DNA from 3 places in the Pseudoalteromonas sp. TP27 genome. Region 3 is predicted to be linked to each of the others. Evidence: predicted binding sites of a transcription regulator. Region 3 holds the regulator's gene; each other region holds the start of a gene.
The links. The regulator sigma-54, encoded in region 3, starts transcription at its own class of promoters, with help from an activator protein. The targets are predictions, from matches to a motif close to GTTGGCACGNNNNTNGNNT.
Positions count from the first base shown of each region.

Region 1: a site for sigma-54 is predicted at 2,095-2,113, ahead of PX700_RS02900 (DUF2726 domain-containing protein). Genes of this name have one in related genera too.
Region 2: a site for sigma-54 is predicted at 5,546-5,564, ahead of PX700_RS17525 (TorF family putative porin). Genes of this name have one in related genera too.

Region 1 is NZ_JARDAK010000002.1:130,460-140,946, reverse strand. Features, by position in the region: gene PX700_RS02910 (cobalamin biosynthesis protein CobD/CbiB) at 1-628, opposite strand, end outside; gene mtnN (5'-methylthioadenosine/S-adenosylhomocysteine nucleosidase) at 629-1,336, opposite strand; gene PX700_RS02900 (DUF2726 domain-containing protein) at 1,459-2,055, opposite strand; gene folE2 (GTP cyclohydrolase FolE2) at 2,171-3,091, opposite strand; gene arcB (aerobic respiration two-component sensor histidine kinase ArcB) at 3,324-5,642, shown strand; gene arcA (two-component system response regulator ArcA) at 5,659-6,375, opposite strand; gene PX700_RS02880 (sensor histidine kinase) at 6,865-8,469, opposite strand; gene PX700_RS02875 (methyltransferase) at 8,621-9,646, opposite strand; gene trmB (tRNA (guanosine(46)-N7)-methyltransferase TrmB) at 9,712-10,437, opposite strand.
Region 2 is NZ_JARDAK010000018.1:59,934-70,420, forward strand. Features, by position in the region: gene PX700_RS17505 (ABC transporter ATP-binding protein) at 1-300, shown strand, start outside; gene PX700_RS17510 (ABC transporter permease/M1 family aminopeptidase) at 310-3,888, shown strand; gene PX700_RS17515 (Bor family protein) at 4,068-4,379, shown strand; gene PX700_RS17520 (Bor/Iss family lipoprotein) at 4,376-4,699, shown strand; gene PX700_RS17525 (TorF family putative porin) at 4,761-5,447, opposite strand; gene PX700_RS17530 (hypothetical protein) at 5,723-6,886, opposite strand; gene PX700_RS17535 (helix-turn-helix transcriptional regulator) at 7,042-7,242, opposite strand; gene PX700_RS17540 (hypothetical protein) at 7,251-7,670, opposite strand; gene PX700_RS17545 (AsmA family protein) at 7,898-9,868, shown strand; gene rplN (50S ribosomal protein L14) at 10,142-10,487, shown strand, end outside.
Region 3 is NZ_JARDAK010000012.1:33,978-44,464, reverse strand. Features, by position in the region: gene PX700_RS14185 (BolA family protein) at 1-163, opposite strand, end outside; gene PX700_RS14180 (STAS domain-containing protein) at 169-462, opposite strand; gene PX700_RS14175 (MlaC/ttg2D family ABC transporter substrate-binding protein) at 455-1,135, opposite strand; gene mlaD (outer membrane lipid asymmetry maintenance protein MlaD) at 1,141-1,689, opposite strand; gene mlaE (lipid asymmetry maintenance ABC transporter permease subunit MlaE) at 1,703-2,482, opposite strand; gene PX700_RS14160 (ATP-binding cassette domain-containing protein) at 2,482-3,297, opposite strand; gene PX700_RS14155 (calcium/sodium antiporter) at 3,553-4,521, shown strand; gene PX700_RS14150 (KpsF/GutQ family sugar-phosphate isomerase) at 4,525-5,496, shown strand; gene kdsC (3-deoxy-manno-octulosonate-8-phosphatase KdsC) at 5,497-6,048, shown strand; gene lptC (LPS export ABC transporter periplasmic protein LptC) at 6,045-6,599, shown strand; gene lptA (lipopolysaccharide transport periplasmic protein LptA) at 6,589-7,134, shown strand; gene lptB (LPS export ABC transporter ATP-binding protein) at 7,131-7,856, shown strand; gene PX700_RS14125 (RNA polymerase factor sigma-54) at 7,926-9,425, shown strand; gene hpf (ribosome hibernation promoting factor) at 9,452-9,739, shown strand; gene ptsN (PTS IIA-like nitrogen regulatory protein PtsN) at 9,744-10,196, shown strand; gene rapZ (RNase adapter RapZ) at 10,216-10,487, shown strand, end outside.

The DNA of each region.
Region 1 (10,487 bases), on a different contig from region 3:
ATTCAATAATAAACAAGAGGGTTTTAAGCGGTTTTAAAAAGTAGCTATTTGGGGATATGTCACTACGCCACGCGTGTTGTATTAAGGTAAGCAATCGATAGGCGAGGGCTGCAATAGGGCCAAATGCTAGAAATATAAATATGACTACGAAATAATATCGAGCAGTGCGTAGTATTAAGCTCTCTATTAATGCTTTGATAATGCCTGAGGATGAAAGTCTATTAACTTCACGAGCAAGTAGTGGTTTTAGCAATTCGCGCGCAGTCGACTTTTGATTTTGTTTAGTGAGCTTTGCAATACGGAGTGCTTTTTTATCAACACTTTTGCTTTCAAGGCATAAATATAAAATAAGGCCTGCGAGCAACTCTGGGTAAAAAGCAAACTCGAGCAGTAACACTACAATAATGAGAATAACACTTAAAATAAGCGTGCTTGCGAGTATAGCTGCTAAATATTGATAACTCTTAGGTTCTTTGCTTTTGTATATGCGTTTGCCAATAGCACTAAAAACAGCATTTAGCGCTGTATTGGGGTGATACCAGCTAACAAGAGGAATAAAGCGCTCAGCAAGGAGCGCTAGTATAAAGGCAATAAAGTCCAAGTGGTTTTGAACAATATTGCTAAGCATTTACAAAGACACTGCAGTTAGCTTTTCTAAAAGTGCGACAACCATTTTAGATGAGTTGATTGATGCTGTTTCTAGGTATTCTTCAAATGATTGCGGTGATTCTTTACCTGCAATATCAGACATAGAGCGGATAACAACAAACGGTGTATTAAGTGTGAAACACGTTTGCGCTATTGAAGCACCTTCCATTTCAACGGCAAGCATTGTAGGAAAGTCACAGCGTGCTTTATCAATACGTACAGGGTCACACATAAATGTGTCACCAGTACAAATTAAACCAACAAGTGTTTTAACATCACTAATTTTTGCGATTGTTTGCTGTGCTGCTTCAACTAATTTAGGGTGAGCTGCAAAGCCTGCTGGCATTTGTGGAACTTGGCCAATTTCGTAACCAAAAGCAGTCACGTCTACATCGTGATGACGTACTTCTGACGAAATTACTACGTCGCCGACACTTAGTGATGGATCGAACCCACCGGCAGAGCCTGTGTTAATTACGCAATCAGGTTTAAAGTTATCGATAAGTAACGTGGTTGCAATTGTTGAGGCAACTTTACCAATACCAGATTGAACAAGTGTTACTGTGTTACCAGCTAGCTCGCCAGTATAAAAGGTGAAACCTGCTTTAGTTAAAATTTGTGGGTTTTGCATTGCTTCACGTAAAATTTTAACTTCTGGCTCCATTGCGCCAATAATACCAACATTCATAATGTTTAATTCCTGAGTTTGAATTACTTGATTATACGTGAAGTTAGCTATAAAAAACAAAAAAGCGAGCAGTTTTCACAGCCCGCTTTAAATACTTTTTAGGAAGGTATTTAATTCGGTTTTTAAATTTCAGCTAAAGCAGTTGTTTGTGCTTTAGCTTGTGAGGGCGAAAGTACCGCTGGCTTTTGAGATCTATTACGAACAGGGCGCTGCGTTTGCGTTGCCGTAGGCTTACCTATTTTAAACATAATGGCGTCGCGCACTTCTGATGGGCGATAACCAGATTTAACCTTCATGCGAATATGTGGAATGCCTGCTGATTCCAGTGCACCATTTACAAACCAGTCGCGTTGAGCTTTGTGACCGTCTTTGTTGGCATTGTTAACTAGGTCAACAGCGGCAACAATTGTCAGTTTTTCTTTGTCGATTAATACAAAGTCGAGTTGTTTGTTTTTAGCTTTAGCTAAGGCAGCGCGTTTTGATTTGACAGAAAGCCCTTGTTTACAATCAATCACGTCAATTAACTTAACGCGACTAATAATTTTATATTGGTCGCCAACAGCACGCTCGAGAAGATTTAAAAAAGCGCCTTCAACCTGCGTAAAAACAGTTTGCTTGCGGGTAAAAGGATACGGGTTTCCGCCATCGTCATTAAATTTTGACGCAACAACAGAGGCCCCGACAACTAACACTAGGATTAATAATAAAGCGAATTCCATACGGTAACTCCATAACAACAAATTGACACTGCTTAAGCAAAGCAATTTACGTGCCTAAAAATTATGAGTTATAAAATAAATACCGTCTGTTTTTAAAAGTGAAACTACGCAGCAATTAAGCTTTGTAGCCACCTTCAATACCTTTAACCGCAACAGCTACAGCATCATGAGCATGGAGTGATTCATAATGGTTTATTTGCAGCCAATAATCGCTGTAAGCGTCTGCTTCTAACAATGCTTTAATTTTACGTGCGGCATCTTCACAAAACATCAGGTTTTGACCATTCAAACGGGCAAATTCTTGCTCATCTTCACGCTTAACTGCCGCTTGTACTGGTGTTTTTAGCTCAGCTTCAAGGGTATTAATTAGCGTCACAACATCAAATTCTTGAATATTGCTATCAAGTTTTACTTTTACGTTGGCAATAGAGCGCTGCGAGTGAGGTGTCGCTACAATGCCTTGTGTAGTGCCTAGCCATTCGTGCACATCTTTTTGGCTTAAGGTTTCTTGGTTAAACTTTTCGTTAAATGCATTTTGTATAAGTTGGCGCGCAAGTGCAGCAGAGCATGGGCACGTTGAGGAGTAAGTAACATCTACGGTTAGCTCATAGCTAATAACGTTATTTTCAATTGTGCTAGTTAGTAAAACAGGGTAGCTTTTCCAGCCGGCTTTGCCGCTCAATAATGACTTTCGGCGTAGCGGTAATTCAAATTTAAATTCAATTTGTGCTTTATCACTAAGCCCTTCATGGCTCGTTATAAAGGTGTCGAGTGCTTGCGCTATTGTTTGCGGATTAACTTGCTGCTCGGTTGAAAGCAGATCAAGTGCCAAAAATAAGCGCGACATATGAATGCCTTTCGCATCTTCTTTATGCAAATTTACAAATGCACGCGCTTTAGCATTAACTGTAACCGGTGGTAAGTCTCGTGACTCAAAAATAAATGGCAGTTCTATTTCGCCCATGCCCACCCAGTCTAATTTACCTGTTTGTAAAGCGGGTGCAGTGTCTGCTATATCTGGCATATTGGTTTGCATGTGCGCTACTCATATTTTAGAGATAATAAAGCGGGGCATTTTACACTAAATAATTTATTGCTGAAATGATGAGTTGAGGAGAGAAGCAAAATCAAACATGAAAAATTCTGTTTTTATCGCACAACATGAATATAGGGAGAAGAAAAATGCTAAAATCTGGGGAAATGGTATGTTTATACATGCGCATTACCTTCTTTATATTTAAGCACACAGCTAAGAGATAAAATTACGTATGACCGATTATTCTTTGAGCCCCTGGGCTCGGGTACTTTCCAGCTCAATAACGCGATTTGGTGAATTTAAAACCGCAGCTATTTGTTACACCTTATTTTTAACTGTATCTCTTATTTTATCGAGCATGTTTTATTATGTTGCGATTGGTGAATTAAAGCTTGTTGATATTTTGGCCGTGGTGTTTTTTACTGCTGTGGTTTCCCCTTTAATTATAAGTGTATTGCTTAATTCAATTCGCCAATTAGATGCCTCGTACGCTTATTTAGATAGCGCAACCAAACAAGAAAAGCTTTTAAATCAAACCTTAAAAGATAATATTAGCCGTTTAAATATTGAAATTGATGAACGGAAAATGGCGTTCCATGCCAAGCATCGCGCTATTGAAGAGTTACGACGAGAAATTGCTGAGCGTAAAAAAACTCAACAAGAACTTGCTCAACAAAGTATGTTGCAACGCTCAATAGTTGATTCATCTCCTGATTTGTTTTATTACCGCGATAACAATGGTGTATTTGCCGGTTGTAATAAAATGTTTGAAGAAGTAATGGGGAAATCAAGCAGCGAACTCATTGGCAAAACGGTTGAACAGATATTCCCGAGTCATTTTTTAGCTGAAGTTTTAGCAACCGATAAAGAAGTAGAGCAAAGCCATAAAGCGCTGACTATAGATGTAGGCTATGAAGTGGACGGTGAAACACGTTGGTTTGAGCTTCGTAAATTACCTTTTATAAATGATGACGGTGACTACATTGGTTTACTGGGTTTTGGTCGAGATATTACTAGCCGTAAAGAAGCAGCTCAAGCACTTGAAACTGCCTACAAAGATAAAGGTAAGTTTATTGCTACGCTAAGCCACGAGCTGCGTACTCCGCTTAATGGTATTGTTGGTTTAACACGAATGCTGCTTGATACTGATTTAAACAAACAGCAACGTAGTTGGGGTAATACTATTTTTTCGAGTGCTGAAACACTCGGTAATATTTTTAACGATATTATTGATTTAGATAAAATAGATAGAGATCAGCTCGATATAGCGACCAACTCTATTAATGTGTCAGACTTTATAAACGATGTAGTTAACTTTGCGGGTTTAATAGCAGAGCAAAAAGAACTTGAGTTTGATATTAAGCGCAATGGCATGCTTGATATTTATGCACAGCTCGATCCGACTCGTTTACGCCAAGTTGTTTGGAACTTAATTAATAACGCTGTTAAGTTTACTCAACAGGGTAAAGTAACACTCGAATGTAGCCGAGAAAATCGTGTAGAAGGCCCATGGTTAGTTATTAAAGTGTCGGATACAGGTCAAGGTATTCCGCCTGAGCAGCTTGCTCATATATTTGATATGTATTACAAAGCGCCGGATTTAAAAGGTACTAATGCCATAGGCTCTGGTATTGGTTTAGCTGTAACTAAGGCACTTGTAAGTGCAATGAAAGGGATAATTACAGTAAATAGTACTGAAGGCGAAGGAAGCTGCTTTACAGTGCAAATACCACTTAGTTTATGCGTAGCACCTACCGAGCAAAGTTATGTTGGCCGAGGTTTGTATATTCTACTAGTAGAAGATGTGCCTCTTAATGCTGAGATTGCTACAAACTTATTAGAGCAACGCGGGCATGAGGTGTTATGGGCTGAAACCGGTGAAGATGCACTCTCGTTTGTCGAAACCGAAGATGACTTAGATTTAGTACTACTTGATATGCAATTGCCAGATATAAACGGTGACGAGGTTGCTAAACAAATACGCTCAGATAGCCACTTTGATAAGCTCCCAATAGTTGCTTTAACTGCCAATGTACGCAGTGCTGAAAAAGAGCTTGAAGGTATTTCAATACAAGGTGCGTTGGCTAAACCAATTAACACAGTGAAGCTTGATAAAATGCTGGCTGATTTATTTGGTATTAAGCAAAGTGAATGCACAGAGCCACAGTTAAAAGTCAGTGAAGAAGCGCTTGAGAGTATTGATGCACACTTATTAGATATTGAAACAATAGAAGACTTTGTAAATTCGATGGGCTTAGTTGTGTTTAGACGCAGTAGTCAGCTATTCGAAAAGCTAAGTCCGCAGTATCAGCAAGAGTTACTTACTTCATTAACTGCCGGCGATAGAGAAGAATATGAATCAGTAGCGCATAAGCTTAAAGGTGCGGCTGGCTCCGTCGGTCTTAATGATGTGCAGCTTCATGCCAAAATAATGGAACATGGTGCGATTGATGAATCTGATGAAGTGTTAAAGCAGTGGTTAGATGTTCTAGCAGATAAAATAAATGAAGGACAAAAAGCCCTTCATTTATTTTTACAACAATTAGAGTAAAGCTAATTTACTCTAATTAAGCGTCAATTTTACCGATAAAGCGGTAACCTTCACCATGGATGGTGCTGATTAACTCAGACGTTGAGTTATCACTTTCAAAATGCTTACGAATGCGACGAATAGTAACGTCAACAGTACGGTCATTAGCACGAAGCTCACGGCCCGTCATATGCTTAATTAATTGCTCACGGCTGAAAATACGACCTGGAGAATCAAGCATTAAACGAAGTGCTCTGTACTCACCTTTTGGTAAACGTTTAGCGTCGCCATTTGGAGAAGTAAGACAGCGGCTGTTTTCATCAAGTTCCCAACCATTAAATGTAATAACACCATTTGTTTCTAGTGCTGACTCTTCACCGCCTAAAGCAGTACGAGTAATTAGGTTGCGAGCTCTAATAGTTAATTCACGCGGGTTGAATGGCTTAGTAACATAGTCATCTGCACCAATTTCAAGACCTAAAATACGGTCAACATCGTTGTCGCGACCAGTTAGGAATATAAGGCCTACTTTACGTTTTTGGCGTAATTCACGGGCTAAAATAAGACCGTTTTTACCAGGAAGGTTGATATCCATAACTACAAGATTAACGTCATCGTTATTTGTAAGCTTGTCATGCATATCATCGCCATCAATGGCTTCAATAACTTTGTACCCTTCAGCTTCAAATAAACTAACTAGGTTCAGTCGAGTTACGTCTTCATCTTCTACGATTAGAATGACTGGCGTTTGCATTATTAATTAACCTTTTGGAATATTTTATTTATAAAAAACCGGTGATGAACTTATAACCGATTACTAGAGATTATAGGATTATACCCATTTGTTAACAAGGAAAAAACAAATTGGATAAAAATAAAACAGCAGGGTGTCCAAAGTCTAATAAAAAGGGCCGTGCAAAAACTACTGTTTAATTGATATATACGTAGATGTAGTCATTTGAATCATAAAGTCGAAGCCATTTTCCTTTAATAATTGAAACATCATTCAATCAAACAAGGAACTTAAAATAATCAGACAAATTCAAAGCAAAACTATATCACTTTCTAACCTTTCATCAATGTATGTGATACAGCAAAGATAAAAAAGTTCATAAATCGCTTGGTAATACTTATTTAATGCAATTAAATAACGTTACACGCTTATCACATGCCTCATTAATGAGGTCATTAAATGCTAATTCAAGGATAAATTTTAAAAATATGTACTTTTAGTGATCTTTATTTAAGGAATAGTAATTATAAAGCGAGCACCGTGTTTTTCTTCAAGATCAAACATAATTCTTCCACCAAGTGCCTGTGTTACTAGGTTGTATACCAAGTGCATCCCTAAGCCGCTTGCGCCTTGTCCACGCTTTGAAGTTACAAAGGGGTCAAAAATTCTATTTTTAATGTTTTTATCAACGCCTTGGCCATTGTCAGAATAAACGATTGTTAATTTCTTCCCTACCAGCTCTACGTCAAAGCGAATTTCGTTGTTTTCTTTACCTATAAATCCATGAATTACAGAGTTCATAAGTAACTGTTGAAACACCTGCTGTAGAGGTTCTGACTTACTATGAATAGCTAAATCGGTTGGGCAGTTAATAGTAACAATAGGCTTTTTAGACAGTAACTCAGATTGAATTGATGTTAAAACGTCAGTTATTAATGTATGTACATTAATATAGGTATTAACACCGTCGTCTTGGATTACGGCTACTTTTTTAAAGTTGGATATAAGGTCTGCGGCGCGATTTAGATTACGATAGATTAAGTCTAAGTTTTCTATGCCTTCATCTATAAAGCGTTTTAGGTGGCTTGAAGTCAGTTTTTTATCATTAAAGCTTTGTTGTATATCTGCTAATTTATCGCGAAGTAAGGTTGAGCCTGTAATCCCAAGCCCTATTGGTGTATTAACTTCATGTGCAACACCTGCCACCATTTGCCCTAAAGACGCCATTTTTTCGTTTTCAACAATTTGTGTTTGATACTGGTGCATTCGCTCAAGGGTTGATAAGAGTTCTTGATTTGCTTCTCTGAGAGCGATTGTTCTGTGGTTTACTTTTTCTTCAAGGTTTTGGTTTAGCTGTTTTATTTCCTGTTTATCTTTTTCGTGGCGCTCAAGTTGCCTTTTTGTGCGTGCAAGCATGATATTTAAGCTATTTGAAAGAGCGGTTATTTCTTTTACATCAGTTACTGGCGCTCGCGCATCGTAGTTATGATTTTTAGATACATCTTGCAATAACATACTTAATTGTTCTATCGGTTTGGCTATTCGTCGTTGAACTTTTGTTGCGATAAAGTACACAACCATTAATATTAATAGAGTGAGTAATACATCAATAAATATTTTTTGTTCTATATATGCTTCTAAGCTCTCTAGGCTGCCACGCATATAAACATAGCCAATGAGTTTTTCATTATTATAAATAGGGCGAGTTAGCTCTATATGTGCACTCGTAATACGTGGTGTGGCTAGCTCATCGACACTGTCTGTTTTTAGTGGAACTGGAGGCGTTTTTTTTGCATTAAAGCTAATAAAAAAAGCAGGTTTTTGAGATGTTTTTTCTATTGAGTAAATATGTATGTTTTTTACAAGAGGGATATTTTCAAAGGACTTGAGGCGTTTCTCTTCTGTTTTTCTATCATCTTCAGCTACTGATTTACCCGCATCAAAAGCTACAATTTCAGAAAGTATAACGAGTTTATTAATAATTAATTGCTTTTGCTCTTTAACACTCAAGTACGTTGAAATAGAAATAGATAGCGATAAACAAATAGCTGTAATAAGCATAATTAAATTTATGAGTGCTTTACGAATGCTACTTTGATGAACTTTTTTAGGCATTATTTCATTATCGCCTGAATTAATTTTAATTATTTAGAATTTTAGTTTAGCAAATAAGAAGGAAAGTGAAGGGTAAAAACTAAATTAATTCTTATATTTATTCGAATGTTAGATTAAGCACGTTTGTGCTCAATCATTGTATAGAGTTAAATTAGCTACTGTACACAGCAAATTTATTGTTTTTAAAAACGGTTTGATAGCTTTCAAATTGCGTTTCTAAAATAGGTGGGTATTTTAAAAAGCTGTTAGCGACGATATTTAGCTTTCCAACTTTAGTTAAATGCTGTTTTGCATTTGCTAAAAATGTTTCTGCTACTGTGTAGTCGGTTGCAATACCAGTATGAAAAGGTGGATTACTAATAATTAAATCAAATTTACCGGTGATACTTTTAAGGCCGTCGCTTAATATAGCTTCGCCTTTGATGTTGTTAAGCTTTAAAGTTTGCTCTGTTGCATAAGTTGCCAGTGCACTTACATCACTACACACAAACTCAAGAGATGGGTTGTGTAGCCCTAAAAAGGTCGCGATTAAGCCAGCACCACAACCAAAGTCGAGAACCCTACCTTGCTTAATTTTTGGTGCGTTTTCGAGTAGAACTTTCGTTCCTATATCTAAACTACCGTGATTAAACACTCCAGGAATACTGATCGCTGTAAACTCGGTGTCGGCAACATTAACGACAAACTTTTTATGATAAGTCGTAATATCAAAGTGAGGGTGTTTAGAAATTTCAGCAAATGAATAAAGCACGCAATGCTTAGCCGAATCAATCTTGTTACTAAACTCAGCTTTACCCGCTAATTGCTTTTCAATTGATTTAACACCACTTTTGTTTTCACCAACAACTAATAGCTCGGCATCATCAGTAATAGCAGAACGGATATTATCAAGTGCCATTAGTAATTCTGGTTTAGATTTAGGGTAGTAAAGAATAACTAAATCGTAGCCGCTACCAGGTATTGTGTGATTTACATGGATATCAACGTCTTTGGTGTTTTTAGCAAACTCGCCGTTAGCATGGTTATAGCTAAACGCAGTTACCTTGCTTTGCGGGTTAAGTTTTTTAAGCTCTGCTAAAAAGCCATCTTGAACAAAGTTGACCACCAAGATAGATTTGCCCGTTAGTGCCTCGCTATTACGAAGTAACAGTAAACTTGGGTTGGTTAGTACGCTCATAAATGGCTTTGCCTTACAGTATGTTTAGTTTTATAAAAGTAAAAATGAGTGCTTAAAGTTACTAATTACTCAGTACGTTCAAACATTAGATCCCACACGCCATGACCTAGGCGATGTCCGCGCTGCTCAAACTTAGTAAGCGGGCGCAAATCTGGACGTGGAACATAATCGTTTGTTTGAGATTGGTTTTTAAAACCAGGGGCTACGTTCATAACTTCGAGCATATGCTCTGCGTAGTTTTCCCAATCTGTTGCCATATGAAAAACGCCACCCATTTTAAGTTGGGTTCTTAGTTTTTCAACAAACTCAGTTTGTACAATACGGCGTTTATGATGACGCTTTTTATGCCAAGGATCAGGGAAAAACAACTGTAGTGTTGTTAAGCTTTCGTCAGGTATACAGTCTGCAAGTACTTCAATTGCATCGTGTTCAAAAATACGTAAGTTTGTAATGCCCGCTTCATCAGCATCCATTAAACACGCACCAACGCCTGGGCGGTGCACTTCAATACCAATAAAGTTTAGGTGTGGAGCATTTGTTGCCATTTCGACAAGCGATTTACCCATACCAAAACCAATTTCTACTACTACATCGTTGTTGTTGCCAAAAACTTCGCTTAAATCAAGCATCCCGTTTTTATGCTCTAGGCCCATTGTTGGCCAGCATTTTTCGATTGCAGCGGCTTGGCCTTTGGTTAATCGACCTTCGCGTTTTACAAAACTGCGAATGGTGCGGATGTATTTACCTTCTTGCTTAGCTTGCTCAAGGTTAGTGTTGCTTGATTCACTCATATTATTGGCCTGACAAAAACAATGTGTTTAAAAATGGTTGCATATTATCC
Region 2 (10,487 bases), on a different contig from region 3:
GTTGCAGAGCTTTGCCCTAATATGGCGGTGTTGGCTGGCGGTAAGATTTTACTAGAAGGTAATCCAATAGCGCTTACCGATAAGCTCCAAGGGCAAATTTGGCGCAAAGCCATGAGCCAAGAAGAAGCGCAAGAACTTGAGCCGCAATTACCAGTTATTTCTAAGCGCCTATTTGCTGGGAAAACCATATTACATGTATTAGCCGAGCAAGCCCCACAAGGGTTTGAAGCAAGTAATGCAAATTTAGAAGATGTGTATTTTTCTACTCTGCTTAATCATCGTAACAGCCAAGTAGTATAAGGAGGCGTTATGTTTTTTAATATGCTCGCGTTTGAGCTGCGCTATTTTGTGCGTCAGCCTTCGTTTTATGTAACCTCATTAATCTTCTTTTTTATGGCGTTTTTTATAAGCTCCAGTAGTAAGTTTCCGCTAGGTGGGGCGAATGTTCATATGAACTCGCCGTTCTCGATTATGCTTTTAACCGTTACATTTTGTACACTCGCTATGTTTTTAGTGGTTAACTTTGTTGCCAGCTCTGCTATTCGCAACAGTGAAAGCAAAATGGATGAGCTGGTATTTAGTAAGCCTGTTAATCCTGTGCCTTATCAAGCAGGGCGTTTTTTTGGTTCTTACTTAGTTGTACTTATTGTGTTTTTGAGCGTGCCATTGGGTGTGTTTTTAGGGTCGCAATTTGGTTTATTAGTTGGCTGGCTCGATGGCGAATTGATTGGTCCTAATAAGTTAATGTATTACGCTGCGCCTTATCTTTATTTAGCGGTGCCAAGTTTACTGGTGCTTTCGGCTATTTTTAATAGTGTAGCGGTCTATTTTAAAACCATGATGTCGGTGTATGTAGCAGCTGTTGTGATTTTTATAGCCTATCAAATTGCCGGCGTTTACTTTGATGATTTAGCATTTAGAAATATTGTTGTTTACGCCGACCCATTTGGCTCTGGTTCGTTAATTGATTTAACACGTTATTGGACTGTAAATGATAAAAACACAGAATTGCTAACGCTCACAGGTGACCTTTTAGTTAACCGTATATTGTGGGTAGCAATCAGTGTTGCAATGTTTTTTGGCCTTGGAAAACTAAGCAACCGCATAGTAACTAAAAAACAGAAGAAGCAATTTAAAGTCTCTGCTTTTGTACAAAATAAACAAGCTGCACTTATCAATAGTGCTAAAAATTATAAATCAGCGGGGGTTAGTACTAAGTCTCAGCTAATAATGCGCAGTATATTCGAAATTAAACAAGTTATATTTAGTGCTCCTTTTATGATTTTAGCGGGTGTAAGCATTGTAACGCTTATGATCCCTCTGTTTGCGCCTATTGGTGCTTATGGCACTACTAACTGGCCTTTAACTCAGAATATGGTCAATATTATTAGTGGTATTTCCGGTTTATTTTTGTTTGTTATTATCGCTTTTTATAGTGCAGAGCTTGTATGGCGAGAGCGACAAAGTGGCATGGGCGATATTGTTGACAGCTTTCCGGTACATAACAGTGTTTTTTGGGTGTCAAAAATACTGGCTTTAATCGCCGCTGTTTCTGGGCTGTTCCTCGTGGGAATGATACTCACAATTACAGTTCAGTTATTTAAAGGTCAATTTAATTTAGAGTTAGGACAGTATTTATTTAGGATTGTTTATTTATCGATTTTACCGTTGATTATGCTGACGGTACTTGCCTTCTTTTTGCAGATTATTAGCCCGAATAAATATGTAGGAATGGGTTTGTTTATTTTGTACTACATAGTGCAAACAGTAATGGATTCTTATGGGTTTGAGCATCATATGTATCATTTTTCGCAAAGCAGTAGCGTACCGTATTCTGATATAAATGGTTATGGGCACTTCTTACAAGCTGCGCATTGGTACACATTATATTGGGGCGCGTTAAGCCTTGTTTTAGCGATTGTTGGGTTTGCGTTATGGCATCGTGGTCCTTCACAAACGCTGCGCACACGCCTGTCTATGCTTCGTTATAATATGTCGTTAAAAGGGCAAGCGGTTGCGGTTATTAGTGCATTAGTGTTTGTTGGTGCAGGCTACAATATTTATAACAACACGCGAGTTTTGAATGAGTTTACTACGAGCGATGAGTTTCAAGACAAGCAAATAAGTTATGAACAGCAGTTTGCACAATACAAAGACTTAGCGCTACCTATGGTGACCGATGTTGACTTAACTGTTGATATTTTTCCAAAAAAGCGTGCTTTAAGTGCTGTGGCAAAAATTAAATTTACCAATACCTCTAACAAGCCAATTACGCGAGTATTGATCAACTCACCTCAACACGCTAAAAGTTGGGATGTAGCCATGGCAGGCGGTAAGATAGTTGAAAAATTACCAGCGTTTTATTCAGCATGGTTTGAATTTGAGCAGCCGCTTATGCCAAACGAAATAAGAGAAGGGCAACTGTCGGTTACTCGCGAACATACAGCCTTTACCGATAAAGACTCTGATACACAATTGGTTGCCAATGGCACTTTTATTAATAATTGGGAGCTGTTTCCCAACTTTGGTTATAACCGTGGTTTACAGGTAGCTGATAAATTTGAACGTCGTAAGCATGATTTACCAGAACTTGAACGCGCTCATAAGCTAGAAGACAGTCAGTACTATACACAAAGTGATTTAGGTGCAGCTAATGGGTTTATTAACTTTAAGGCGACGGTAACGACCGACGAGTCGCAATTTGCTATTACCCCAGGGTATTTACAAAGTGAAAGTGTAAAAGAGGGGCGTCGTACCTTTGTTTATGAAATGGATGCGCCAATTCTAAACTTTTACGCGGTGCTTTCGGCAGAGCTTGAAAGTAAAAAGGTTGAGCATAATGGGGTAAATATTGAGGTGTATTACCACAAAAACCATGCATGGAATGTTGACCGTATGATTGAATCGGTACAAGACTCGATAGATTACTTTACACAAGCATTCGGGCCGTATCAGCATAAACAGCTACGTATAATTGAATTTCCTAAGTATCGCTCGTTTGCACAAAGTTTTGCCAATACAGTCCCTTACTCAGAAAGCATGGGGTTTATTACAGACTTAAGAGATGAGAGTAAAGTTGACTACCCTTACTATGTTACCGCACATGAAGTAGCGCACCAGTGGTGGGGGCATCAAGTATCGGCGGCTAATGTAGAGGGCAGTGCTGTTATTTCTGAAACGCTTTCACAATACAGTGCGCTTATGGTGCTAAATAAACGCTTTGGCGCAGAAAAACTACGTAAGTTTTTAAAATACGAGCTTGATAGGTACTTAATAGGACGTACAGGGGAAGCCTTTGAAGAAATGCCTCTATATAAAACGCAGTCTCAACAATATCTTCATTACAATAAAGGATCAGTTGTGATGATGGCGATTTATGATCGTTTAGGTGAAAAACGGTTAAATGATGCACTTAAAGCATTTTTAAATGAGTTTCAGTACCAATCAACACCATACCCAACTACGCTTGATTTACTTAGCTATTTAAAACAAGACGCAACGCAAGCCGAGCAAAGTTTTATTGACGATCAGTTTAAATATATCACCTTGTATGAGCTTGAGATGAAAGAGGTGTCAGTTACAGATAGCGCTGATAGCGAAGGTTTTTATACCGTAACTCTTAGCGTAGAAGCCGTTAAACAGCGTGCTGATGGACAAGGTGAAGAAACTGAACAGCCACTCGATGAGCTAATTGATATTGCATTATTTAGCGATGACCCTGAAAACCTACTAGCTGAAGATTTTGTTATTTACTCTCAAAAGCACCAAATAGTATCAGGCACTAATACGATTGAGCTTAAAGTAAAAGAAAAGCCACTATTTGCGGGGGTTGATCCTTACATTAAGCTAGTCGACAAGGACAGTAAAAATAACCTAGCTAAATTCTAATGTCTATTTACTAACCACTTAAACTGACTAATTAAAAGGCCGCATTTATGCGGCCTTTATTTGTAATAAACTGTATAAAACTTCATAGCGTTTCTACATATTCCCCACAGCTTTTTACGCTAATATTTTATGTTCTCTTATAAAGTTACCTTACTGGTATTTAGTTTATAAGGAAGAGTATGAAACCATTAATTATAGGGGCGATAGCATTAAGCCTCAGTGCTTGTTCTGCGGTAACCATTCAGCCACAGGCAATAGCAAAAATAACGAGCCAAGCTAATTACGAAGATAGTCGCTCATTTTACTTTTGGGGATTGGTAGGCGAGCAACGCGTAGATGTAAAACAAGTTTGTTTAAGTACATCCGTAACTCAAATGCAGTCACAGCAAACCTTTAGTGATGGAGCGCTGAGTTTAATTACGCTTGGAATATACTCGCCTCATACCATTAAAGTGTGGTGCCAAGAGCAAGTAATAGGGGAAACATTATGAGTATCAAGCTACTTGTAGCCAGTTGCACATTTATTATATTAACGGGATGTACAAATATTTACTTTGATAACGGAGCGCAAAGCAAAGTAAGCAATAAAACGGTACAAAGCTCACAGTGGCATCATAATTTTGCACTTGCGTTGTACGAAGGGTCAGAGCCGTTAGATTTAACAACGCATTGCCCACAAGGGGAGTGGCAAAGTGTTCATACGTATAAATCGTTTACTAATGGTTTAGCTGAGGTAGTTGTAAATCAAATTGGACCAGCTTGGTACCCTAAAACAGTGGAAGTACAATGTAATAAGGTACCATTTAAATAACTTTATGAACGAGAAAAGGGCCAAAAGGCCCTTCGTGTTGCAGCAAGTAACACATTCTTTCTTATAAATTAAAGTCTACAGAATAAGCAACGTAAGCTTTAATATCTGAATCATCCATATCTGTATCAGATAAACCAAAAGTAAAGCCATCTTTCGAAATAGATACACCGTAATCTAGAATATTGTCATCACCAATAAAGTCACCAGAGTAATGACCTAGGTGAAGCGCCATTTCAGTACCGTTACTACCAATAGCGAAACCATAATCTGCAGTTAAGTAAAGTGAATCACCAAAGTCTGTACCATCACCACTTGCAGCTGATGTTGCTAGTACAGAAGCACCAAAGGTAAAGCCTTCAACACTGATGCTACCGTAAATTTCAGAGAAATCTGCGTCTGCTTCAGAGGCTGCGTCTGGGTAAGCGTAATAAATATAGCCAACATCGTAGCTAACACTTTCGTTAATGTCGCCACCAAAGCCTGCATATAGGTCAAGCTCATAGGTCATTTCATCTGCCCACGATGCATTTGAAGCCCAAGTACCTGCATAAAAGCCCGATTCATTGGCGTAATCGATACCGCCTGAAATAGCTGCATCACCCCCAGTTTGCTCTTGACCACGCCATAAGTAGTTTGATGTTGCCGCTGCATTAGCAGTTACTTCAGCATGCACAGCTGTAGATGTGAAAGATGCAGCACTCATTAGTGCTATTGCGCTAATCGCGATGGTTTTTTTTAGTTTTAGCATGTCCATTTCCCGTTATATGATTTTTGCTCGCCAAGGTTTTTATTATGTAATCGGAACCTTTAGGCTGACGGCTTTTTATTGTTTAACTAACGGGATAATTGCACTGTATGTGCCAGCTTCATTTTTTTACTAAAACTTATTTTTTATATATTAAAAAACATGAGCTTGCATTTTATGAATAGGGAAGGGGTATAACATTAGGGAGGATGTTGCGCACGTTGGTGGTGCATAAATTAACCTAGCCGCACCATAAAAGTACGGCTAAATTAGAAGGTTTAACCGAATATAGTGCGCATAAGGCTAATTGTTTCGTTTACACTGCGACCTTTTTGAACCTCACTAACAATTGAATCGCGTTTACTGCGAATATGTTCAGGAATATCGTCAGCAGCAAGAGCACGGTCTACTAAAATTTCTGCAGACTCTTTACCTCTACGCTGAGTTTTACCTGTTGTAGTTGTAGTGCGCTTAGGCTTGCTTAGCAGTTTAATGTAGTTAGAGTTATCTGGTGTTTTAGCATCAGCATAGTGAAAGAAACATGGGATTAGCGCTTTAATAGCAACTAATTGTTCTTCTAACTCATTACTCGGTTTAGCCATTTTGTACCATGACATAGCTTGAATACCTTTTACGATATCTTGCCAGTAACGCTCAAAATCACTATTTTTAAGTTTAGAAACACCAAGGGCACCACATAAAGCATCTAATCGATTATTTGTAATCGGAGTAAATAAATCAGGGCGACGCATTGCAAGCAAACGAGTTGCAGGCGCAAGTGTTGGTTTTTCGTTGTTGTCGGTGAATATTTTTGAATAAGCAGCAACAAATTGTTGATACTCATATTGAGTAATATCACCTTCAAGTGGAATATTTACTAGTGCGTCGTCAAAAGCACCTGGTAAATCACCAAGCATTTGATGGAAGCTCTTTGCACTCTTTGTAGATGCAAACCATTCAACGTCAAAGTTGTATGTGCTTGGATCAAGCGATGCCATGTGCTTACCGCTAAACGCAAGTAAGTCTTCAGGGATCATATCTTTAAGAGATTGTTCACGAATGCTTTTAATGTAATCTACTAAACGAAGCTGTTCATCAAGTGCAATAACGTCTTTGTGTTGTTCTACAAATACACTTACAACAGGCCACGGAGCAATACGTAAAGTTTTAACCTGTAAAAAGCTGATAGCTGAAATAAGCTGGTCGTGTAGCTTTTTAAGTACAGGTAACTGCTGTGGCTCTAGTAAATCGTAGTTCATACGATCTCTGCTAGCATTTAGCAATTCGTAACACCAAGGTAAAAAATCATCAGGGTGGTTTTCTACTTTCACGGCCATAAGGTTAAGGCTTAACTCTGAAGATTGCTTCAGAATGTTCTGATAGATTTGATTTTCTTGTTCGCCTAGCGTCATTTTTGACGGTGAAATTAGCAGTTTTTTCATGCCTTGTAGAATCTCCGGTTTAGATATATATTTTTTTGCTGGTCTATTTTAGCGCAATTACGCTAATAACAACAGCGCTGTCCTCCATCCGTTGTAATTGAAGTGACTAAATCAGTATTTTTACTAATAAAATGAGGCTAACGCTTTAATATGTATCAATCATTTTCATCTAGTACAAAGACGCTTTCAACTGAGGTATTAAAATGCTTTGCTATTTTTAGAGCAATTATTACCGACGGTGTAAATCGTGCCGTTTCTACGGTACTTATTGTTTTGCGCGATACATTAATAGCATCAGCAAGTTCTTGCTGGGAAAGCCCAGCCTCTTTTCGATACTTTGCAATATGATTTTTCACTTTTAATCCTAATCTTTGTTTTGCCAAAGAATTGATACGCCGTATATTAAATTCATTACAGCAAGGTAAAATGAAGCCATCATGCTGTGAGATACTTCTAAAGCAAGACCATCTGATAATAAGTACACACCACCCATACTAAAAAGTAAGCCAAGCACAACATGTTTATAGGCGATGGTGTCGATGGTGTTTAAATACTCATCTTTATAGGTAAGGTGGTATTTCATTTTCCATGTAAACCCGCCCCTGATCACAAACATAAAGAATGAGCCTAAAAAAGCAGCAGTTCCTAAAAGTAATAATGGGGCTGATGTGTGATTAAGCATTGGGTAAACACTGATGATTAATAAAGTGATACCCATGAATAATGAAAACCATGTATTTTGGCCCATAAATTTTTCTTCACTTTTAATATCGTAATTAGACATAACTCATTTCCTTTTAAATTTACAAAATGTAACCTCTAGGTATCAATGTAACCTTAAGGTTTCATGAGGTCAATATTTTTTGTACCTAAAGGTATCAAAATGTTTCAGGGGTGATTCAGGATAAGAATGTAATATCTAATAAAGTGCTTTTTTGTCATAACTACAATGATTTTAAGGCTAACACTCGCTATGATAAGAACATTATTTGCACGTTTGAAAGGACGATCATGAAAACCTTACTTAAAATTGTAGGTGTAATACTTTTACTATGTATAGCACTCATTGTTGCCGCACCGTTTTTAATCCCTACTGATACTATTTTTAATAAAGTGTCGCAGCAGGTAGAACAAACAACTGGGCGTACTCTTACTATTAACGGTGATAAAACACTTAGCGTATTCCCTGCATTAAAGTTAGAACTTAACGACGTGCATTTTGCAAACATGGAATCAGGTTCGCGCACCGATATGGCGAGTATGAAACAACTTGCTGTGCACATACCTTGGTTTTCATTATTTGGTGGTGAGTTTAAATTAGATAAGTTTGTTATAAACGAACCAAATATCCTATTAGAAACCGACAAAAATGGTAAAGCTAATTGGCAGTTGTTTGATGCTGTTGCAGAGCAACCTAAAGAGCAAAGCCAATCAGGTGAAGCGATAAAGCTTCCAGATAACTTTGATATTGAATTAGGTGAGGTTGCTATTTATGGCGGTACATTTACTTACCTAGATGGTCAAACAGGTGCTAAACAACAAATTAGTGATCTAGAGCTCGCTATTTTACTTCCTTCACTTCGTAAAACATTAGAAGTAAAAGGCGGTATTACTTATATGCAAGAACGCTTTGAGCTTGATGTAAAACTAGATACTCCGGCTAAAGCAATTGAAGGTGCTGCTTTTAATGTTAAACAAAGCTTAGATTCTCGTTTAGTCGATTTAACTTTCGAAGGAAGCATCGCTAAGCAAGGCCAAGATATTAAAGGCCAGTTAGCATTAAATGGTGAGTCAGTTAAAAACATTGCGAAATGGCAGGATGTAGAGTTAGGTGCAAAAGAAAATGCATTTAACGCATTTAGCGTAAACGGTAAAATGCACCTACTAGGTGAGAAGTTTAATTTAGAAGATTTAGTCGCGACGTTAGACGCATTGGAAATAAAAGGTAAGAGTGAGATAAACTTAGGTAATCGCTTAGCAGTAAATGCTGATATTGATTTAGGTATGCTTGATTTAAACCCGTACCTACCTGAAGCAGTAGCTAAACAAGAAGAGCCAGTAGAGCAAGATGATAAACCTGCAGAGCCAATAGTATGGGATGACACTAAAATTGATTTAAGTGCATTAAATTCACTAGATGCAAATGTAGTAATTCGTTCAAGTGGATTAAAAGCAAACGATATTAAATTAGGCGCAAATCAATTTACTGTCGCTTTAAAAAATAGCGTTGCAAAACTAAGCCTAGATAGCTTTTCTGCTTATGAAGGGTCGGGTAAGGGCGTTATCAACATTAACGCTCAAAACACGCCTTATAAAATATCAACTAACTTTGACTTAGCTGGGATAGATGCACAGCCTTTATTAACTGATGCGGCAGGTTTTGACAAACTAATGGGTAAGGGTTCTTTAAATTGGAACCTAAACACAACTGGGCAAAGTCAAAAGTCGTTTATCGGTGCGCTTAACGGAAAGCTTGGATTTGAGTTTGCTGATGGAGCTGTAAAAGGTGCGAATATTGCTGAGATGGTACGTAAAGGTAAAGAACTTGTTATTGGTAATCTTGGTGCAGTGAGTGAAGGGCTAGACACAGGCTTTGAAGAATCAGAAAAAACTGATTTCTCTGCGCTTTCAGGTAGCTTTAATTTTACTAATGGTGTGGGAAACAATACCGACCTTTCACTAATTAGCCCACTAATTCGTATTTCTGGTGAAGGCGACGTAGATTTACCAAAAACAAATGTAGATTACCGTTTAGTCACAGGCATTGTTGATTCTATAGAAGGGCAAGGAACTACTGATGACAGTACTGGTTTTAAAATCCCCCTTCGTATAAAGGGCCAATTTCACGATGTAGGTATTAAATTAGATGTGAGTAATGCGCTTAAAGATGAAGCAAGGCAGAAGCTAGATGACGCCAAAGAAGAGGCGAAAGAAAAAGCTAAAGACAAAGTGAAAGATAAACTAAAAGGTTTATTTGGTTAATCAACCACAGCTAACGTAAACAAGGCACTTATATAGTGCCTTGTTTGTTTTGTAACCACCTGTAAAATAGCTAGATAGCCGTAATTACTCGACTTTAATAACCATAGACTCCAAATTAATTAAAAAATAACCTATCGCTCCCCCCTCAATGCTGGTACAATTGCCCGCCCTTAAGAGACAACTCGTTTGTTTTTTGATTGGGATTTAATCGAAATGTCTGATTTTTAAACGAATTTTAGACACGTTGTAATTACTACACCGGAGGTCATTAACATGATCCAAATGCAAACTCAGCTGGAAGTTGCTGATAACAGCGGCGCTCGCAAAGTGCAGTGTATAAAAGTCCTTGGTGGTTCACACCGTCGCTACGCAGCGATTGGCGACATCATTAAAGTTTCTGTAAAAGAAGCTATTCCTCGCGGTAAAGTGAAGAAAGGTGATGTTAAAAACGCGGTAGTTGTGCGTACCAGAAAAGGTGTTCGCCGTCCAGATGGTTCTCTGATCCGTTTTGACAGCAACGCGGCTGTTATCTTAAATGATAACTTGCAGCCAATTGGTACACGTATTTTCGGCCCTGTGACTCGCGAACTTCGTAATGATAAGTTCATGAAAATCGTTT
Region 3 (10,487 bases):
TCATTAATGGACCATAAACTAGCTGCTGCTTTTTAACTCGGCTTAAACCGTCAAAGCATTCACCTACTGCAACAACTTCATAATGGCTACCATTGGCTTTTACATGTACTTCAGCTAATTGAAGTTCTTCGCGTAATAATGTTTCGACTTGGCTAGTTTCCATAACTCTCACTCAAATAGGGTTGTAACCTGGCCTAATTGCATTAAATTTTGCAATTGCTCAGGTAGGTTTTGCAACTCAAGGCGAATGCCTTGCTGCTTTAATTCTGCAAAAGAGTGAATTAACCAAGCTAAGCCCGCTGTGTCAACCCTAGATACCTTACTTAGGTCAAAATAGATGGTTTTATGCTTAGTTAATAACTTGTTGTTCAGAAGCTGTTCATCGCCAATTGAATTTCGAGTAAGCTCACCGTTTACTCGAAAATGTTGTCCATCAACTTGGCTTATTGCCAATTTAGTCATTCGAGTTACTGCCTCTAAACTGAACTGGTAGCTGACTCTTTTGCTCTAAAAGGTTACTTACATTATCAATACCTTGCTGACGCAAAATACCTTGTAGCTCACTTTGTTTTGCATCTAGTAAACTAATACCTTCAGCAATCATATCGTACGCGCGCCACTCACCACTTCGGTTTTCACGTACTTTAAAATCTATTTTTATATCTGGTTTGCCGCCTTCGATAATTTTAGTTTTAACGACAACGACATCTTTACCTTTAAATGCTTGTTCTGCACCAAACTCAACTTTTTGGTTTGTATATTGAGTAAACACACCTGCATAAGTAGCAACTAAATACTCTCTAAATACACCAATAAAACGCTGGATTTCTTTAATTGCTTTGGCTTTTTCAGCTTCGTCGGTAATGGCACGTACTTTAGATACTTCACTACCTAGTACGCGAAGTGCTGCATATTTGTAGTCGATATAAGGCATTAATTCTTCTTCAACGATTACGCGAAGATGCTCTTGATCTTTAACAATTAATGGCTGATCTTTTTTAATACGTGCAAATGTATTATCGGCAACTTGGCGTACCATTTTGTTCGGATCCACCAGTTTAACATCTGCTGCACTTACGCTTTGAGTTAGCGTCATTGTGCCTATTGCTACAATAGCTAAAAACTTTTTCAACATAATAATTACTCACTACCTTGGTTGAATAAAAACTGCCCGATTAATTCTTCAAGTACAATGGCAGACTTAGTATCAGTGATTGAATCGCCATCACCTAGTGCTTTACTTTCTACACCAAATAAATCGTCAATTGCTTCATCTTGCTTATTTTCAGTCACTGTTTCGCCTAAACAACGCTGTTTGGCAGAGTCTGGTGAAATAACTGGATGAATGCCTAAATATTGTTCACCTAGTATACCCGATGTTAAAATAGAGATTGAACTTGTGTCTGAAAAACGACATAAGTACTGCGCATCAATAGTCATATTAACCACGGGTAAAAACTCTTGTGGGTGAACATAAATAGAGTCAACACGACCAATAACTACACCACCTACTTTTACAGGTGCACGTGCTTTTAACGAGCCGATGTTTTCAAACTTGGCATTAAGCGTATATGTTTCGCCAGAGCCACTAATACCTGAATTGGCAACTTTAAGTGCAAGCATCGCAAACGCTAAAATGCCAAGTGCTACAAAAAAACCAACTAAAATTTCTAATTTCCGTGAATTCATTATCTATACCCTATTAGCTGGTAAACATTACCGCTGTCAAAATAAAGTCAAAACCTAAAACTGCTAGTGACGAATGAACAACCGTTTCGGTGGTTGCTTTGCTGATCCCTTCCGAGGTCGGCACACAGTCGTATCCTTTATAAAGCGCAATCCAGGTCACCACTATGGCAAATACAAAACTCTTAATAATACCGTTTAGTATGTCTTGCTGAAACGACACTTGTGATTGCATGATTGACCAAAAGCTACCTGTATCAACTCCCAACCAATCTACACCTACTAAGTGAGCGCCTATGATTGCTACGGCTGAAAATATTAAGGCAAGCAATGGCATGCTTATAAAACCTGCCCAAAAGCGCGGTGCAATAATACGTTTTAGCGGATCGATTGCCATCATCTCAAGTGATGAAAGTTGCTCTGTTGCTTTCATTAAGCCAATTTCGGCTGTTAATGCGCTACCTGCGCGCCCTGCAAATAGTAATGCAGTAACAACCGGGCCCAGCTCTCGCAATAAACTCAGTGCCACTAACGGCCCTAAACTATCCTCAGCGCCATAACCAACTAATACGGTGTAACCTTGCAGAGCCAATACCATGCCGATAAACAAACCCGACACCATAATAATGAGTAACGATTGCGAACCGACCATATAAAGTTGGCGAACAAGTAATGGTGTGCCTTTTTTAAAATTAGGAACATGCGCTAGCGCACTAAACAGCATATAAGCCGAACGGCCAAGAGCCGCAAAACGTCCTAGCGTTTTATGCCCCAGCTTTTGAAATAAATCCAACATTATGCTTTTTCTCCAAGCAGTTCATCTGCATAAGCTTGAGCCGGAAAATGAAATGGTACTGGACCATCCGACAAGCCTTTTAAAAACTGTTGAACTAAAGGAGATTCATGATTGCGCATTTCGTCAGGAGTACCGCAACCAATTACCCCTTGATCGGCGATAATTATAACGTGATCGGCAATACTCATTACCTCTGTTACATCGTGTGTCACAATTAAAGACGATAAACCCAATACTTCGTTAAGCGACTTAATTAACTTAACCAATACCCCCATCGAAATAGGGTCTTGTCCTGCAAATGGTTCATCGTACATGATTAGCTCAGGATCAAGCGCTATAGAGCGCGCAAGTGCAGCACGTCTTGCCATACCGCCAGACAACTCAGAGGGCATTAAATCTTTAGCGCCACGTAGCCCAACCGCTTGCAATTTCATTAATACAACTAATCGAATAAGGTCTTCACTTAGCTTTGTGTGCTCTCTTATAGGAAATGCAATATTGTCAAATACCGACATATCAGTAAACAGCGCACCACTTTGAAAAAGCATGCTCATTTTAGTACGTGCTTCGTATAACTCTTTACGAGACATTTTAGGAATGCTGCCACCTTCAAATAAAATATCACCTGAATCGGGTTTAAGCTGACCACCAATTAAACGCAACATAGTGGTTTTGCCAATTCCGCTTGGCCCCATAATCGCAGTAATTTTACCTTTAGGAACGCTAAAACTCATATTTTTATATATGGTTCTATTGCCTCTCGAAAAGCTAACATCCTTGACTTCTACTATTGATTGCGACAAGTCGCTCTCCATAAAAATGTTCACTAGTGCACCTATTTTAAAGCTTTTTTGTCAAAGATGGAAAAAACAATTCGTAAGATTTTGTAATACACCCATTAAAAGGATTATAAGACTCGCTCAAAACAGCTTAATCTCGGCTTAAATTTTTAAATTAGCTGTTTAAAAGCAGCATTGTTACGTAGTTGACCTTACTCTTTTATTTATACTTTCATCTTGGCTTTTGTTACTATTCGCGCCATCCGTATTTTGTATAACTGGCTTAACACAATGGTTACCTCGTTTGTTATTTTAATTCTTGGTTTTGCAGCTCTTGTTTGGAGTGCAGACAGGTTTGTTTATGGCGCTGCGGCTCTTGCTAAAAACTTTGGTGTACCTACACTTATTGTTGGCTTGACCGTTGTAGCAATGGGTTCTTCAGCACCCGAAATGATGGTTTCGGCCTCTGCTGCACTGGCTAACAAAACAGACACAGCCGTTGGTAATGCTGTTGGCTCTAATATTACAAACATTTTACTTGTGTTAGGTATCACAGCTTTATTTCGCCCTCTTTCAGTTTCATCTAGTACGTTAAAGCGCGAAATGCCATTGGTACTGCTGGTATCGCTTGCAACTTGGTATGTATTTTCAGATAACTACTTTTCATTTAATGAAGGTGTTGCGCTTTTAGTTGGCTTTATTGTATTCATCGGTGGGCTAATTATTGTATCTATGCGTGCGAAAAACCAAGATGATCCATTTGTGTCAGAAGCCTGCGACGACGTACCTAGCAATGTACCTACAAAAAAAGCCGTATTTTGGTTAGTAGTCGGCATGATACTCCTACCTGTCAGTTCTCATTTTTTAATTGGATCGGCTGTCGATATTGCTAAATACTTCGGCTTAAGCGACCTAGTAATTGGTTTAACAATTATTGCCATTGGTACTAGCTTGCCAGAACTTGCCGCTTCTATTGCGGGTGTACTTAAAAATGAAGATGATTTAGCACTAGGTAATATTGTTGGCTCAAACATATTTAATATTTTAGCCGTACTGCCACTGGCTGGTATTATCAACCCTTCTGCAATTGACCCGTCATTAGTAAGTCGAGATGTATTAATTATGATTGGTGCAACACTTGCCCTAATTATTATGTCATTGAACTTTAGAGGCACCCAACGTATCAACAGAGTAGAAGGCGGCTTATTGCTAATAGCGTTTTTGGGCTACCAAGGGTATATTTTTAGTCAAGTAGGGTAAGTAATGGCAACGCTAAATTTTATTGAACAAGGCCTTCGCGTTTTAGATGTTGAACGCCAAGCACTTAGTGATATTGCACAATATGTAGATGAGAATTTTCATAACGCATGCCAATTAATGTACGACTGTGAAGGCCGTATTATTGTCATTGGTATGGGTAAATCAGGTCATATTGGCAATAAAATAGCGGCAACCCTTGCAAGTACAGGTAGCCCCGCCTTTTTTGTACACCCTGGTGAAGCAAGTCATGGTGATTTAGGTATGATCACTAAAAATGACGTGGTTATGCTTATTTCTAATTCAGGTGAGACCAGCGAAGTTTTAAATATCATTCCGGTTTTAAAACGACTTGGTGCCAAAATGATATCGATGACTGGCAATACGCAATCAACTATGGCGACCCTTGCTAATGTACATGTGTGTATTAAAGTAGAAAAAGAAGCCTGTTCATTGGGTCTAGCTCCTACATCCAGTACCACTGCAACGCTTGCGATGGGCGATGCCATGGCAGTTGCATTATTAGAAGCTCGCGGGTTTACTGCTGATGACTTCGCGCTATCTCACCCAGGTGGTAGTTTAGGCAAGCGCTTATTACTTACTTTAAAAGATGTTATGCACAGCGGCGCAAATACACCTATTATTGATGTTTCACAAACAGTTAAAGACGCCCTTATTGAAATGTCTGCTAAAGGTTTAGGTATGACAGCCATTGTTGATGAAAATCAGCAGCTCGTGGGATTATTTACCGATGGCGATTTGCGTCGTATTTTAGAGCAAAGAATTGATATTCATACAACACAAATAGATGTTGTTATGACTAAGTCATGTACTACGGCTACGCAAGATATTTTAGCCGCTGAAGCGCTTAATATTATGGAACACAAACGTATAAATGGCTTAATCGTCGTCAATGAGCTAAATCAGCCTATTGGCGCACTAAATATGCAAGACCTATTAAAGGCAGGAGTGTTATAAATGCAATTTGAAGAACTCTATCAACCGCTGAGCGATGATGCAAAAGCACGCGCTAAAAAAGTAAAGCTACTTATATGCGATATTGATGGTGTATTTTCTGATGGCCGTATTTATCTTGGCAATCAAGGTGAAGAGCTAAAAGCATTTAATACAAAAGATGGTTTTGGCATTAAAGCGCTTATAAACAGTGGCTTTGAAGTGGCTGTAATTACTGGTCGTCATTCAAAAATAGTGCAACAACGTATGAGCAGCTTAACCGTACAGCATATTTATCAAGGCCAAGAAAATAAGCTCGTTGCCTATCAAGAGCTAAAAGATAAACTTAACCTTAGCGATGAACAAATTGCTTATATTGGTGATGATGGCCCTGACATGCCCGTTATGGAATTAGTCGGCTTTGCTATTGCAGTAAATGATGCTCATCCGCTTATAAAGCGTTTATCACACTATGTAACGCAAATGCCTGGCGGCTTTGGCGCAGTAAGAGAGCTTACCGACTTGCTCATGCTTGAAAATGGTAAAGCATTGACTACACAAGGCACTAGTTCATGAATGCAGCGCGCATAATATTAAGCGTTTTATTCATTAGCTGTATGGTTTGGCTTTGGTACCCTTATTTTACACAAACTAATGTTGCACCTCAGGCTGAGTCTGAAGTTATTGCAAAACCTGACTACATAGCTATTGAACTCAAACAAACAGCCTATGACGAGCAAGGTAAAATTAGCCACAAAGTCACTGCGGCTAAAATGGAGCTATATCAGCAATTAGGTTTTACATTTTTCGAAAAACCTATTTTTACTTTATATAACGAAAAGCAAACGTGGCAAATAAATGCAGACGAAGCAACATTATACGAAGACAAGCAATTAATTTTAGAAGGCAATGTGGTTGCCAAAAACTTAACCGATAACGCCATGATAGACAAAATCAATGCTGATAATATTCAGGTAGATATAAAGCTATTAACAATGCGTTCGGAGCAACCCGTTATCATCACTGGACCCAATTTAAAAATCACTGGTAAAGGCCTAGAAGCCGACTTAAAAACCGAAGTGATAAAACTAATTAACCATACGCGAACCATATATTATGACCAATAAAATATTAAAATCACTTATTATTCCTACACTTATACTAGCGTTTAATAGTAATGCTGCAGAACAAAACTCGCTATCTGCTGCAAATCAAATTTCAATAAGCGCCGATAAGCAAGAAGGCCAATTAAAAGCTAACGTGGGTATTTTTGAGAAAAACGTTGAGATTATTCACGGTAATCGCCGAATTACAGCAGACCGCCTCGAAGTACATAAGCGCGATGAACTTGGTGATAACCAGCAACTATTAATTGCCACGGGTAGCCCTGCTCGCTTTGAAGAGAAGCAATCAGATGGCACAACTATGAGCGCCAGTGCAGACGAAGTTCGTTACGATGTATCTAAACGTTTTTTAACGCTCGTTGGTAATGCAGAAGTATCGCAAGCAGGACAAAAAATTAATGCCAAAAGTATTACCTACGATATAGAACAACAGCTAATCAGTGCCGAAAAAGATGAAAACTCAACTGACCGCGTTCACACGATTTTAGTGCCTATCGAAACTAAAAAAAGCAAAAAAGACGATAAAGGTCAGCCATGAGTACATTAAAAGCAGAACTATTAGCAAAGAGCTATAAAGGTCGTGAAGTTGTCAAAAACGTCGGCCTTGAAGTCAAAGCAGGCAGTATTGTTGGTTTACTTGGTCCTAACGGCGCAGGTAAAACCACCACGTTTTATATGATTGTGGGACTTGTACCTAGCGACAAAGGTAAAATTTCTATCGATGATAACGATATTACTCTTTTACCTATGCATAGTCGTGCTAGATTAGGCATTGGCTACTTACCACAAGAGTCTTCAATTTTTAGAAAACTGACTGTTTATCAAAACTTAATGGCAATTTTAGAAACACGCAAAGAGTTAAATAAGCAAGCCCGAGAAGACACGCTCGATAAATTATTAGATGAATTTAGCATACAACACATTCGTGATAGCCAAGGTATGGCATTGTCGGGTGGCGAACGTCGCCGCGTGGAAATAGCACGTGCGCTGGCAGCCGATCCTAAATTTATATTATTGGATGAACCATTTGCAGGTGTTGACCCGATTTCGGTATTAGATATAAAGAAAATAATAGAACATCTCAAAAATCGTGGGATTGGTGTATTAATTACCGATCATAACGTAAGAGAAACCCTTGATGTTTGTGAAAAAGCCTACATTGTTTCTCATGGGGAGCTGATTGCATCAGGTACTCCAGAACACGTATTAAATGATAAAACAGTACGCGATGTTTACTTAGGCGAGCAATTTAGGCTGTAACATTTACGCCATGTCTTTAAGCATCTGCTAGTATTAATTATAACAACATAAAAGGATTGTTAGAGATACATGAGGCAATCACTACAGCTGCGCATGGGCCAGCAACTTACAATGACTCCACAGCTGCAACAAGCTATTCGTTTGTTGCAACTCAGTACATTGGATCTCCAGCAAGAAATACAAGAAGCTCTCGACAGCAACCCGCTATTAGAGGTTGAAGAACCAGACTATTCCGAAGACGCTGCTGGTAAAAACGAGCAAAAAGCAGATACCGATGACATAACTGTTAGCGCATCGGCCGACGATGCTCCAAGCGAATACGAACAAGATAGTGGTGAAGCACTTGCAAAAGACACGCTAAGTGACGACATGGCTATGGATGTTAGCTGGGATGAGTACATGAGTGCTGCTCCTGCAGCATCATCAGGTCCAATGCCTGAAGACGAGTCAATCTACCAAGGCGCCTCAACAGAGACGCTCCACGAGTACTTAATGTGGCAGTTACAATTAACGCCATTTAGTCCTACCGATGAAGCTATTGCTATTGCTATCGTAGAAGCCGTTGATGATTCAGGTATTTTAACACTAAGCTGCGAAGAGATTTTAGAAAGCTTTAATCAAGAAAACGAAGAAGATAACGAAGTTGAACTTGATGAAATTGAAGCTGTATTAAAGCGCATCCAACTGTTTGATCCTGTAGGTATTGCTGCACGTAGTTTACAAGAGTGTTTATGTATTCAGCTTAACCAGTTTGATAAAGAAACACCTTACATTAATGAAACTAAAATGATTTTAACCGAGCATATTGATTTATTAGCTGCTCGTGACTATCGTACATTAATGAAGAAGACTAAGCTCAAAGAAGAAGAGCTTAAAGAAGTAATGACATTAATACATACTCTTAGCCCTAAGCCTGCAGATACTATTGTAAGAGAAGAGTCTGAGTATGTTATTCCTGATGTGTCAGTTAAAAAAATTAAAGGCCGCTGGGTTGTTGAATTAAACCCAGATAGCATGCCTAAAATTCGTGTTAATAGCCAATATGCGGCAATGTCTCGCACTGTAAAATCAAGTGGTGATAGCCAGTTTATTCGCTCACATTTACAAGAAGCTAAATGGTTTATTAAAAGCTTAGAAAGTAGAAATGACACACTATTAAAAGTAACTAATTGTATTGTTAAGCAGCAACAAGGCTTTTTTGAACACGGCCCTGAGGCTATGAAACCGATGGTTTTAAATGATGTTGCTGAAATGGTAGAAATGCACGAATCAACAATTTCGCGCGTAACAACTCAAAAATATATGCACACACCTCGTGGCATATTTGAGCTTAAATACTTTTTCTCAAGCCATGTAAGCACCGAAAATGGGGGTGAATGTTCTTCTACAGCAATACGTGCGCTCATCAGAAAATTAATCGCAGCAGAAAACTCAGCAAAACCATTGAGTGATAGTAAAATAGCGGATATATTGGCTGAGCAAGGAATTAAAGTAGCGAGACGTACAATCGCAAAATATCGCGAATCTCTGGCTATTCCACCGTCAAATCAACGTAAAAGTTTGATTTAAGACGCTAAACTAAGAGGGTAATGCTTATGCAACTAAACTTAACTGGTCGTCACGTAGAATTAACCGATTCGCTAAGGGACTACATTAGTACTAAATTTGCGAAGCTAGAAAGACACTCTGATCATATTAATAATGTTCATGTCATTCTTGATGTAGAAAAACTAAACCAAAAAGCAGAAGCGACAATACATGTAAGTGGCGCCGAACTCTTTGCCTCTACAGAACATCAAGATATGTATGCTGCCATTGACTCGTTGATCGACAAGCTAGATCGCCAAGTAATTAAACACAAAGAGAAGCTTGCTCGACACTAATATGATGAAATTAAGCTCACTTATATGCCAGGACTGCAGCAAAGCTGCGGTCCTTTTTAATAGCAAAAAAAGAATTTTAGAGTTTATTAGCGAACTTGCTCATGACAAACTTCCCTACCTACCGCAACAAGACATTCTTAATGCTTTAATGAGCAGAGAGAAGTTAGGTAGTACAGGTATAGGGCGTGGTATTGCGATTCCTCATGGAAGAATGAGCGGTGCAGAAGAGCCTTTGGCTTTAGTGCTCGTTAGCGAAACGCCAATTAATTTTGATGCTATAGATAACCGCCCTGTTGATATTTTCGTCGCACTCATCGTACCAGATGGAGATAACCAGCAGCACTTAAAGACTCTAGCTACCATTGCTGATAGACTCAATAACAAAGATTTTTGTAAGCAGTTACGCTGTGCAAAATCAGATGCTGAACTTTACCAAGTTATTGTTGATCAATCGTAGTTTTATTAAAGGGTGATAAATGGAATTAATTATCATAAGCGGCCGTTCTGGTTCTGGGAAATCGGTTGCTTTACGCGTTGTAGAAGATTTAGGTTATTATTGCGTAGATAATATTCCAGTAAACCTACTGCCTTCATTAGTGCGCAGTGTATCTGATAGCTACGATAGAATTGCTGTCAGCATTGACGTTCGAAACATTCCTAAAGAGCAGGAAGAATTTAACGATATTCTTGAATACCTACCTGATTTTGCAAAACCTACATTATTTTATTTAGACAGCGACGATCAAAC